DNA from 3 places in the Halobacillus sp. KGW1 genome. Region 2 is predicted to be linked to each of the others. Evidence: riboswitches for the same ligand, from Rfam matches in the RefSeq annotation. Region 2 holds a riboswitch; each other region holds the start of a gene.

Region 1 (4,191 bases), 730 kb from region 2:
CAAAGGGATCCGGCAGCAGCGTTTCATCACAGCCGATTATCTCGACCTTGATCATATCGCATAATCCGGATGCTTTCGCTAGTCTGGCAATTCGAACCGCTTCCTCTGCAGTCTTCGCTCCGGCCGTATTTGGTAGCAGGGAATACTTCTCTAAATCGATGGACTCAAGGAGGTCCGGTTCCTCTTCATTAAAGATGTTCATTCTCCGCACAGCGAAAGTAAGTATTTCCGTTCCAGAAGCCTCTACCGCTTCTTTTTGCACATCAAATGACGGATATTTTCCTGTTCCTAGCATCAATCTCGATGTAAATGTCTCGTTATTAATCTTCATTTTTCCTTCATCCTCCTCCTACGAAATGAACGATCTCCACGCTGTCCCCACTTTGAAGATGCTCTTTATCGTATTCTTCTTTATTTAGTATTTTCCGGTTAAGTTCCACAACAGAAAATCGTGTCCGAATATCTAATTGTTCCAGGAGATCAGCTACGGTGCTGTCTTCTCCTCTACATTCCACCACTTTCCCGTTAACGTGTATGTTCATAGACTCCTCCAATCTGAAATCTTGCCGGTGAAAACAAACCCTCATACTTCTTTGCAAACGTGCCTTTCTCAAACAAGCTCTGAATCAGTTTTCCTGTTGCAGGAGCAAGAAGGATGCCGTTCCGGTAGTGACCCGTTGCAAAGAAGATGCCTTTCTCTTGTGGATGCTCTCCGATGACCGGGCGCCCGTCCGACGTACCAGGCCTTACTCCGGACCACCACTTCTCAAGCGGCTCCTCTCTAAGCGCCGGGAAAACGCGAAACACCTGATCCATCAAGTCGGCAATTCCGCCGGCAGAAGTCGATTCGCTGCCATCCCCTTCTCTGGAGGTGGCTCCAATAACGATGCTTCCGTCCCTCTTCGGTACGACATAAAAAGAAGGAGAGAAGTAAGTTTCCTGAAACAACAGGTTCCTCGGTTTAATAGAGAAGCATTCCCCTTTCACTGGAACCATCGGGTTTGGTAGGCCTGTTTCCCTGAACCATGGTCCACTGTCTGCCCCGGCAGCGACGACGATACGCTCTGCGAAGATCTCTCCTTCATTCGTCGTCACCTCATATCCTTGTCCGCTCTTCCTTATGCGGATGACGAAGCACCCATCCTTAACGGTGCTTCCGAATGACCGTGCGCCTCGCTTAAACGCTTCAGCCACTTTTTCCGGTTTTACGTTGCCGTCCTCCCGCATCCATAAAGCCCCGGAGGACTTAACCCACGGATGACGGATTTTCATCTCTCGATCGTCCAGCCAGGAGAGAGAGGGAAAAGATTGCTGCTTCTCCTGCAGTTCTTTCGCCTCCCTCTCATCCAAAGCGATTTGGAGCATACCGTTTGTAGTCAGCTGAATGTCGATTCCGGAACACTGGTACAATTCTGTTTGCAATTCGTTATACATATCTCTGCTCTTGACACAAAATTCATGGTACAGTCCCGGCGTCCGGTTTTCCGTGTGGACCCCCAGCATCCCTGCAGCAGCCCCTGTCGCTCGTCTGCCACCTGTACCTTTATCCAGCACACACACATCGGCCCCTGCCTTACTAAGGTGATAAGAAATAGAATGACCGATGATGCCCCCACCAACGATTACCGTATCCCATTGGTTCTTCATGAAAGAATCGCCTCCCGATAATTTTCTGCTGCCGAAATTGGATCCTCCGCGTCGAAAATACCCGACTGCACAGCCACGCCTGCTGCTCCTGCCTTCCGCAACAGAGATATATGCTGTGGCTGAATCCCTCCGATAGCGAAAACAGGAATAGCCAACCCTCCGGTAAGCTCCATCAACGAGCTTATCCCCCTGGGTGGCGCGTTCCGCTTACTGTCCGACTGAAATATATGACCGAAGAGAACATAGTCCGCGCCTGCCCTTTGTGCTGTTCTGCCTGATTCCAAACTGTGAACGGAAACCCCTCTAACATTCCCTGTTCCTACCTTAAGATCATCCATACACCTCTCTGGATAATGGACGCTTCGATCCGTACGATCTGCAATTCCACTATGCTTGTGAACCGTCCACTTATCAGAGACATCCATCAAGTCTCTAAATGCAGCTTCATAATCCACCAGAGACTTTGAGTTATCTCGGTAAATGACAGTGTCGACATACGGATCAATGGCTGGAATTATACTCTTCAAGGTGACGGTATCCATTTCGTCTTTTGTAACGGCAAAAAGCTTCATTGCTTTGTTCCCCCTAATAAAAAATGCCACTTTCCAGAAGGAAAGTGGCATACTTGAACATACGTACACGTGAGTGCAGCGTGATTGTTTAGATATAACCGCCACTTTCCTCCGCTGGTTTGAGCCAGTTCAGGTTCAAAGAGTCCCGAAGTATCACTTCGATCTCAGCCTTTTCTTAAAGGCACCCCTAGTGCATGTGCTTATTGATTTTGTAATGCATGTGTTCATCCTACAATACATTGAAAATTTCGTCTACCATATTTTTGCAAGGTACTCCGTCATCTTTTCCTGAATGCTCTCCGTTCTGCATAGGTAACGCACGTCCGGCAAACGACGACAGCCCTGCCTTCATCATTGTAATACCGCGATGGATCTACTGGTTTACGTCCACATATCACACAACGTTTCCTGCCAAGCCACCGGTTCAAAAAATTTTTCATTATGCTTCGTCCCCCTTATCTTCTCTGTCTTAAAAAACACCCATATCTAGTTATAATATACCAGTATTTTAGTCCCGTAAATAATAGAGAAACAAAACATTTTGAAACACGAAATAATCTTGTTAAGATATGCTATAGGATTTTCCTAAAGAAAGAAGGTAAACGATATGACGAATACATCTTTTTCCGATACAAAAATATCCGTTCTTGACCTTGTCAGTGTAAAAGAAGGCAGGTCTACGAAACAGGCTTTTGAAGATACGATAAGCTTAGCCCAACACGCAGAAAAGCTCGGTTACAACCGATACTGGATGGCAGAACATCATAACATGCCCGCCATCGCAAGTTCTGCTACGGCTCTCGCTGTCAGTCACGTCCTTCACCATACGTCTGAGATCCGCGTTGGTTCCGGGGGTGTGATGCTTCCAAACCATGCACCACTGATTATAGCCGAGCAGTTCGGAACGCTGGAAACACTATTTCCGGGACGAGTCGACCTTGGACTTGGCCGTGCTCCGGGTACGGATCAAATGACGGCAAGAGCGATGCGCAGGCATTTGGAGAGTGATCCAAATGAATTTCCACAGCAGGTAGACGAACTTAGGGGATACTTCCGCGGGGATAACCCGGTCCATGCCTACCCAGGAGAAGGAACAGACGTGCCGATCTGGCTGCTCGGGTCAAGCGGGTTCAGCGCACAGCTTGCAGGACAGCTCGGGCTGCCGTTCTCGTTTGCAAGTCACTTCTCTCCGAACAATACACACGGAGCACTGAATCTTTATCGTGGAAGCTTCAAGCCATCTGGTGAGCTGGAACAACCTTATGCCATGCTCGGCGTCCACTTGATTGCAGCGGATACCGATGAAGAAGCGACAAGGCTTGCGACTTCACTGCAGCAACAGTTCTTGAATCTCGTGCGCGGCACGACAAAACTGCTGCAGCCGCCTGTAGATGATATAGAACAAGTTTGGACGTCTCAAGAGAAAATGGCCCTTCATCAACAGCTTGGTGCTTCAATTATCGGGAGCAAAGAAACCGTTAAACGGAAGCTGGAAAAATTCCAATCCGAAACACAAGCGGACGAAATTATGATCACCTCTCCGATCTATGACCATGAAGCACGTCTTCGTTCCTATGAAATCGTCTCAGAGATCATGAAAGAAACCAATAATCATTGATGTATAGAAAAAAGCCACGATTATTATATAATCGTGGCTTCTTTCTATACCTTCCAAAGCTTCTCTATAATTTCCTCCTGCACCCTTCTATGGCGTTCACCTGTCAAAAGACTTACCAGGACATAGATGACAAGTGCCGTAAGAACAGGCAGAATGACGGTATGCATCCCAAAAGGGTTATCCCAAAAACTGTAGATAATGATATAGCTGCCAACGCCGGTCAACATAGAAGCAAGTGCGCCGCTTGCGTTTCCTTTTTTCCAATACAAACCGAGCACGACCGGCCAGATGAACGCGGCTTCAAGCCCGCCGAAAGCGAATAAGTTGAGCCATATTAATAATTCCGGCGGCTGT
Region 2 (4,191 bases):
AATCCCGTCAGAGAAACCATTGTGTTTTTGTACAGAGGGCATTAGAGGAAAACAAGTGTTTGATATCGAACGTTATAAGGAATGAGGAAGCAGAGAGGAGAAATGACATGAATCCAACCGTATTGATTACCGGAGCATCGAGTGGGTTCGGCTATTTGACGGCGGTCAAATGTGCGGAAAAAGGGTTTTCGGTAATCGCGACAATGAGGAACATGGAAAAAGCGGAAGTATTCGAGGACGCAGCGATTTCCAATCACGTGAGGAGCCGGATCACGGTTTGGAAGCTCGACGTGACCGATGATGCTTCCATCGCTGCATTTAAAGAAAAGCTGAACGATTTGGAAGCAGTCGACGTTCTCGTCAACAATGCTGGTTTTGCAATCGGCGGCTTTCTCGAGCAGATACCGCTGGAAGCGTACAGACGTCAGTTCGAGACGAATGTGTTCGGGGTCATCGCCGTCACCCAGGCAGTTCTGCCGCTCATGCGGAAGCAGAAGCGTGGCAAGATCATCAATGTGAGCAGCGTCAGCGGTTTGATCGGATTCCCGGGGTTATCGGCATACGTGTCATCGAAACATGCGCTCGAAGGGCTTACAGAAAGCCTCCGCTTCGAGGTCCAGCCATTCGGCATCGATGTTGCTCTTGTAGAGCCGGGCTCGTACCAAACGAATATATGGTCAGCCGGAATGGAACTCCCGGACGCTGTCCATGACCCTGATTCTCCCTATGCTGATTACATAAAAGGACTATGGAATGCGTTGAATGGAGACAGCCGCGAAAATCCGTCGGATGTAGCTGCATTGATGACGGAGTTGGTCGAGCAGGACAGAATACGGAAGCTGCGCTTTCCAATCGGAGCGAAAGTGAAGTTCAACGTATTTCTGAAACGGGTCATGCCTTGGAGAATATTGGAGAAAGCAGTGCTGACGACGGTTTTAGGAAAAGGAAAAACGAACAGGAGGAAACGAAATGACCGCAGTGATGAGTGGGGCAGAAGAGATAAGGTTCGAGGGTAATGAGGTAGGGATCCTGGTATCCCATGGATTTACAGGAACGACGCAAAGTATGAGGCCGCTGGCAGAAGCATATGGCCGCGCCGGGTATACCGTCGTCTGTCCGAGACTGAAGGGGCACGGCACCACGCCGGAGGACATGGAGTCCACGAGTCATGAAGACTGGATTCAATCGGTCATGGAAGCCTTTGACTGGCTGGAAGCGCGTTGTGAAAAAATCTTCGTCGTCGGCTTGTCGATGGGAGGGACGCTTGCTTTATATGTGGCAGGGAAGAAGAAGGTCGCCGGCGTCATCCCGATCAATGCAGCAATCGATATCCCGGTGCTTGAGAACAGCTCGAGCACAGAGGAGCGCTTTCTTGAAGCGATTGGATCGGATATTAAAGATCCGGAAAGTGACGAGCTCGGCTATGATCGGACACCGGTAAAATCGATTAGAGAGCTGTCGATGCTCATGGGGAAGACCAGGGATCTATTAAGCAGCATTCATTGTCCGATCGTCGTTTTCGTTTCAAGGGAGGATCATGTCGTGCCCCCGAACAATTCCGAGGTAATATTTGAAACGGTTTTTTCCGAGCATAAAGAAATTATCCATTTGGATGACAGCTATCACGTCGCAACGCTCGACCATGATAAAGACTTGATCATCGAGCGCAGTCTGGAGTTTTTCCAGACGTACACAAATACGAAATAGCATTCCCCGGGAAATAAAAGGCCTTTGTAATTTCGGGTGGTTTCGACTATAATAGAAGACAAATCAAGAAAAGTAAACGGTATAAAGCCTTCAAGGGGAGCCTCCGGCTGAGAGTGGACGCTGTGTCCAGACCCTTCGAACCTGTCAGTTAGCACTGGCGCAGGGATGGCGGCTTTTTTGATGGTGCAATGCTCAACAAGGGACTCCTCCATCAGGAAGCTTCCCTTTTTGGCATTGCTTTTTTTGTGTTCAATTATTGGGGGTAGATAACGATGAGAAATCGTCGTGTATTATTTCTTGTCGAAGTAGCTATATTCTCTGCTTTGGCACTGCTTTTGGACATCATTCCATTTCTTTCATTCAAATTGTGGGCACAGGGTGGTTCTGTGTCGCTCGCGATGGTTCCTGTCTTCATCATCGCTTTCCGTTGGGGAATCAAAGGCGGAGTCGCCACCGGGCTGCTGCTCGGGGCCTATCAAATCTTAACCGGTGCTTACATCATGACACCTCTTCAGACGTTTCTTGATTACTTCGTAGCTTTCGGTGTCATCGGTCTTGCAGGTGTCGCGGCAAAGCCGGTATGGAACGCGGTACGGAAACAAAACAAAAAAGCGATCGTCGGCTGGATCATTGTCGGCTGCTTTGTCGGGAGTCTCCTGCGTTTCTTCGGACATTTTCTCGCAGGGATCGTCTTTTACGGGGAGTTCGCGCCGGAAGGACAGCCGGTCTGGCTGTATTCGCTCGTCTATAACGGGGGGTATATGCTGCCTGCATTCGTATTGAGCAGTATCGTCCTCATCATTCTTTTTCTGCAGCGTCCGAAGCTGCTCACACAAGAATAATACAAGGTTCCCATCCCGCTCCTAGGAATCCTTAACCACTAAAAGCATCGTGCTCCGGCACGATGCTTTTCTATTTTTTATAGGGAGGGAGACCCTATTTTATAGCATATGGGTTTCATGCTTCCTGTAGAAGTGTATATACCATTGCACTGGTTACATAAAAGGAGGGCTGGAAATGAAGAAGCTTTTTAGAAAGAAGCGGTTTTGGTTGATTGTCATTCTTATATTTATCGTACTCGTTTTCATGATCGCTTATCATACATCGTGGAAGAAGCTTCCTGAGGGCATCTCCTATGAAGGGGACGTGCACGAACTATCGGGCGTGGAGTTTTTTCGGGATCTCACGTATGAAGATGAAGAAGGTAATACGGTTCACGACGCGGAGATATTCGATGAAATAAACGCCATGATTGGTGAGGCGGAGGATTTCATTGTTGCAGATATGTTTTTATTTAACGGCTACACAGATGGAAAAAGAGATTTTCCGCCACTGTCGGAAAACCTGGTGGATGCCATTCTCGCCCAAAAGGAAAAGCATCCTGACTTGAAGGTCGTTTTCATCACCGATCCAATCAATACGGTTTACGGGTCTTATGAGTCGGAATCGATCAAGCGGCTGAGGGATGGGGGTGTCGATGTCGTGCTGACGGATCTGAACGAGCTCCGTGATTCCAACCCGCTCTACTCCAGCGTCTGGAGGGTGACGGCTTCATGGATGGGGACAGGCGACGGCGGCTGGATCAGCAACCCGCTCGCAAAAGATGCACCCGATGTCACTCTGCGCTCGTATTTGAAGCTGATGAATATTAAAGCGAATCACAGGAAGCTCGTTGTGACGGAAGATGCGGCAATCGTATCGACGGCGAACCCGCATGACGCGAGCGGTTACCATGAGAATGTGGCGTTCAAGATGACAGGCCCGATCATCCGGGACATTCTCGAAGCCGAGGAGGCAGTTGTCCGTTATTCCGGCGACGCTGATTTCCCGGATTACAAGAACAGGAAATGGGAAAAACAGGATGGTCCAGTGAAGACCAAGTTCGTCACGGAAGGAAAGACGTACCAGGCAATTTTGGAAGAACTTAAGGATGTTGGAAAAGGAGATACGATCTGGCTCGGCATGTATTACCTTGCGGACAGAAAGATCGTTGACCTGATTGACAAAGCAGCAGACCGGGGGGCGGAAGCGAACATCATCATGGACCCGAACAAGCAGTCATTTGGACATGAGAAGACGGGGATTCCTAATTTACCCGTAGCCGCAGAGATGCAGCGTCTCGGGAATAAGAACATCCATCTCCGCTGGTATGATGTGAATATCGAACAATTCCATACGAAGATGCTTTATTTAGATAAAGAAGAGGAAGACGTCATCATTGCCGGCTCCGCCAACTATACGAGACGGAACCTGGCAGACTTGAACCTGGAAGCGAACGTCGTGATGAAAGGAAGCGGAGAAGAGCCTGTTTTTCAGGAGGTCGACGGCTACTTCACCAAGCTTTGGAATAACGAAGACGGTCATTTCACAGCGGATTATGAGGAATATACGGATAAGTTGACGTTTATTCGCTATGCCACGTATTACCTGCAGAAATGGACGTGGTTTACGACCTATTGATGGACTACCTCCGGACGATGAGCG
Region 3 (4,191 bases), on a different contig from region 2:
TTTCCATCGGCACAAAAGCGGTCAACGGCACCTGTGCAGACGACCGCTGTTCGGAATGCTTCAGCAACCGCTTGAACAATTTCCCCGGTATTCCCTTCCCCGACAGAATCGACTCCCTTCGTCTCCACTTCTATATCAACCAGCCGAGCCAGCTCTCCTGCATTTCCTTTGATGACCGTCGGTTGAACCTCCTTTACGATGCGTTGAAATGCTTCATAACGATACTTGGTCGCCCCTACCCCGACGGGATCGAGAACGACAGGAATACCTTTCTCATTAGCGGCTCTTCCTGCCAAGATCATGGATTCCACCTGGTAATCATTCAATGTTCCGATATTCAACAACACCCCGTCTGCCAACATCGCTACGTCCGCCGCTTCCTGATGGGCGGCTGCCATGATTGGCGAAGACCCGAAAGCAAGCGCACCGTTCGCTGTGAAATGGACGACCACTTGGTTCGTGATGTGATGAATCAGCGGCCGCTTTTCTCTTACTTTTTCTATGATGGTGTTCATCCTTTCATCGTCTCCTTCCTGGTGGCAAAATGATTGGTGGGTCCGCTTCCTGCTCCCAGGTCAAAGGAGTAACGAATGGCTTCGGTAACAAAGTACTTACTTTTACGGACGGCTTCTTTCAACGTATCGCCCCGGCTTAAGTATGCCGTGATCGCAGCCGAATACGTACAACCGGTGCCATGGGTGTTATTCGTATCGATTCGCTCTGCTTCCAAAACGGTCATCTCGTTTCCATCATATAAATAATCGACCGCATGACCTCTCAGATGACCTCCTTTGACAAGTGCTGCACCAGCTCCATAAACCTCGACAAGTTCTTCCGCTGCCTTTTTCATAGCTTCTTCCGTCTCTATCACCTTACCGGTCAAATACTCCGCTTCCGGTATGTTCGGTGTTACGAGCGTTGTTAAAGGAACAAGCTCTTTCCTGAGATAATCCCTCGCCTTTTCCTCAATTAAAGGATCGCCGCTCGTTGCTACCATCACAGGGTCCATGACGTATGCAGCCTCTGTTTCCTTCAGCCATTGTTTAAGGACCTCCATCATATCGATAGTTGCCACCATACCTGTTTTCAGTGCATCGATCGGCATATCGTCTGATACTGCATAGAGCTGCTGCTTCAGCATCGTGACCGGAAGATGATGAACCGCAGATACGCCGGTCGTATTCTGAGCGACTACCGAAGTGACGACGCTCATCCCATAACTTTGAAGCTCTTGAAACGTCTTTAAATCCGCCTGGATACCCGCACCGCCGCTTGGATCCGTTCCGGCAATGGTAAGAGCACACTTCACTCGGTTCATCGGTAAACCCCCTCAGCTACGGGCCATTCCTCGACGGTATAGGCCATTTCCCAGAAGGATAATTCCAGCTGGCAGCTCTTTCGGAAAGCTTCACGCATCTTATTCTTCTCCTCGTCTGAAGCTTGCTCTGCATAGGCATCAAGCTTCTCGCAAAGCTGTCCTGTCAATCCGCCTATTTCTTCCTCTGCATAGAAATCGATCCAATCAAAGAACGGATGATTTTCGTCCGGTTGATAGGCTTTCGTTAGTTCTTTACCGATTTCGAGATATGTCCAGGGGCATGGAAGTAAGGCGGCAATAATTTCTCCAATACTGCCCATATGCGCATGGTAGAGCATATGTTTAATATAGTGGTCCGCTGTCGGTGGCAGCGGGTAACCCTGCAGTTCCTCATATTCTTTACCGATATATCGGCACAGGTTGTTATGGGGATGCACTTCACTGTGGAGCACAAAGTTGATCTGGTCATTGAAGAGCTCAATATCTTCTCTTTTTGGTGATTTGGAAACAGCAATGCCGTACACATGCATAAATGCATTCAAATATTCAAAGTCCGCTTTCACATAATGAGCGACAGCTTCTTTCGGAAGTTCTCCTTTTCCGAGACCTTCAACAAATGGATGGTGAAAAATAGCTTCAAACACGTCCTGATTTTCTTTTCTTAATTGAGTGGAGAATGACATAGTGGTGCCTCCCTGAGTTATTCGGAAGCTACTAGAGGATTGCAGAGGTCCAGACTACTTCCCTACGCTGGTACGAACCAGATCAGGTGTTGAGGGACAAAGGATAATCCTTATCTCAGCGATAATTCGCGCCCCTAGCAGTTTCCGTGTATTATGGTTGTAATAGAAGTTGTTCTGCTTTGATACGTGACAGCACAAACCAGCCGATGGCAGCTCCTGACAGACTGCTGATGAAGAAAGAAGGAACAAAGGCAAACGCTCCGGCCGCACTGCCCATGATGAATCCAGCCAGCGGAACGGCGAGTAATGCTCCAATGATTCCAGTTCCAATCACCTCGCCGACTACAGCTGCCCCTTTCCGTTTGTATATCCGATAAAACAAACCAGCAAATAATGCTCCGACCATTCCACCAGGAAAAGCCAACAGTGTTCCTAGCCCTAAAAGAAATCGCAGCAGGCCGATGCAGAAAGCAATGGCAGCAGCAGGCAGCGGTCCAAGCATCACAGCAGCCATGACATTTACCGCATGTTGGACAGGATATGCCTTCGCGATGCCTGCCGGGAACCAGAGCAGCTGTGCTCCGAATGTTCCAATGGCAACAAACAGTGCCATAATAGTCAATAAACGTGTACGGTTCAATACATTCCCCCCTTCCATAAGAAAATAAAAAAGCCAGGTCCTGGAGAGGACCTGACTTGGATCATAGACAGTCGATGAATAACTATTCGTTCGTCTGACTACTTCCCTCCGCTGGTATTAACCAGATCAGGTTCATAAGAGTCGAAAAGCTTTACGCTTTCCTCTCAGCCTGTAACAAGGCCCCCCTAGTAGTTGAATCGTACTATTTGCTTGGTTGAGTCTTATGATAACAAAGTTCGTATCTTCTGTCATGTGCAATATTCTGAATAATATCTGTATTCGAGAGGAGAATGACAATGAGAAACATCTGGACAATGATGGGGGCCGCTTGTTTGATTCTTTTGGCGGGGTGCAGTTCTGCACCAGCCGGCTCGGATTATGAGGAAACGGAAGCAGAGGCGCCTCCGGAGCAAGCAGAAATCAGCGGATATGTGATGGAACAGGAAGGATCCAGTATCCTTGTCGTCACTCCGACTACAGAGTCAGAAGAAAAAGGGCGGGCGATGTGGGTGTCTGAAGCTCCGGACAACGAATGGACAGGTAAATATGTAGATGTTTGGACAGACGGCCCCATTAAAGAAAGTTTTCCAGAACAGGCACCTGCCGATAAGGTTTCCGAAGTGGAGATGAGTGAAGTAGAAGGGGCCCGATTGACGACCTCCGAAGCCTTGGCTTCCGCTCTAACCGATGTAGAAGATGACAAAATTGTCGCCGTGGCGGAAATTCTATTTGATGAAGACGATGACCAGTGGCAGATTGTTCTTAAGGAAAACGAAGGACCGGAGAAGGAAGTGCTTGTAGAAGATGAATAAAAAGCCGGGGATTCCCCCGGCTTTTGCTCATTTGGCAAGTGGAACAAGCGACGCTTGGATAACCGAATAAAGACTGCTGATATCCTTGACTGAATCGATGCTCGCTTGAAAGACCTCCTCTTTCGGTACACAGGACCAATCCAGATGGTAGCCGGCTTCCAAGGCGATTGTGCGGATGAACTCACGCAAGCTCCGACCATTTCCTTCCCGAAACGGATGAAGGACGTTCAACTCCGCCATATAGTGAGCCAGTTTCCGTGCTAAGTCCTCTTTGTCCATCCCTGCCCACTCTTCCTTCATTAGAGAATCAAAGATCGGGACAGAAGCTTCCTGAATGAAGCGGGCCTGCGCAAAAGAAAACCCGTCCTTCGTGATATTCTCTGTCCTGATATTGCCCGCAAAAGGATAAAGGTCGGAAAATAAACGGGCGTGAATACGTTGCAAATGTCTGAGGTCGAAGTCCCCTTCCACAGGCTTTTCCTGCAGTTCCGACAAACGCTGGGTGGCAAGGATCGCCTCCATATACTCCAGCTGCTTGTCGTCCATAAGGTCATAGTGATTAATCAGCACATCAGTCCCTGCATAACAATAGCGGGAGGATTCACCCCCATACCTGGAACTAGGCATGGCGGGACAATTCCAAAGCCCGCTTGACGAATTCTTTATGGGATATGGCTCCTGTAAGACACTTCTTAACTAATGATTCCTGCTTCTTATTCAAGCTGAACCCTTCAATAG

What was found. A riboswitch is a leader RNA that binds a small molecule or an ion and turns the genes downstream of it on or off. The one in region 2 is predicted to bind thiamine pyrophosphate.
Region 1: it holds a riboswitch for thiamine pyrophosphate, as region 2 does, so the genes downstream of both, AXG56_RS06445 (thiamine phosphate synthase) here and thiT (energy-coupled thiamine transporter ThiT) in region 2, are expected to answer to the same signal.
Region 3: it holds a riboswitch for thiamine pyrophosphate, as region 2 does, so the genes downstream of both, tenA (thiaminase II) here and thiT (energy-coupled thiamine transporter ThiT) in region 2, are expected to answer to the same signal.

What each region holds. Positions count from the first base shown of each region.
Region 1 is NZ_LSOC01000002.1:1,115,026-1,119,216, forward strand. Features, by position in the region: gene AXG56_RS06430 (thiazole synthase) at 1-331, opposite strand, end outside; gene thiS (sulfur carrier protein ThiS) at 339-542, opposite strand; gene thiO (glycine oxidase ThiO) at 526-1,647, opposite strand; gene AXG56_RS06445 (thiamine phosphate synthase) at 1,644-2,219, opposite strand; TPP riboswitch at 2,309-2,418, opposite strand; gene AXG56_RS06450 (LLM class flavin-dependent oxidoreductase) at 2,827-3,837, shown strand; gene panF (sodium/pantothenate symporter) at 3,882-4,191, opposite strand, start outside.
Region 2 is NZ_LSOC01000002.1:386,133-390,323, forward strand. Features, by position in the region: gene AXG56_RS02635 (SDR family oxidoreductase) at 108-1,016, shown strand; gene AXG56_RS02640 (carboxylesterase) at 970-1,707, shown strand; TPP riboswitch at 1,791-1,890, shown strand; gene thiT (energy-coupled thiamine transporter ThiT) at 1,980-2,549, shown strand; gene AXG56_RS02650 (phospholipase D family protein) at 2,725-4,167, shown strand.
Region 3 is NZ_LSOC01000003.1:910,651-914,841, forward strand. Features, by position in the region: gene thiM (hydroxyethylthiazole kinase) at 1-515, opposite strand, end outside; gene thiD (bifunctional hydroxymethylpyrimidine kinase/phosphomethylpyrimidine kinase) at 512-1,318, opposite strand; gene tenA (thiaminase II) at 1,315-2,001, opposite strand; TPP riboswitch at 2,044-2,147, opposite strand; gene thiW (energy coupling factor transporter S component ThiW) at 2,153-2,641, opposite strand; TPP riboswitch at 2,728-2,838, opposite strand; gene AXG56_RS13540 (DUF3221 domain-containing protein) at 2,938-3,453, shown strand; gene AXG56_RS13545 (Fic family protein) at 3,481-4,023, opposite strand; gene AXG56_RS13550 (hypothetical protein) at 4,073-4,191, opposite strand, start outside.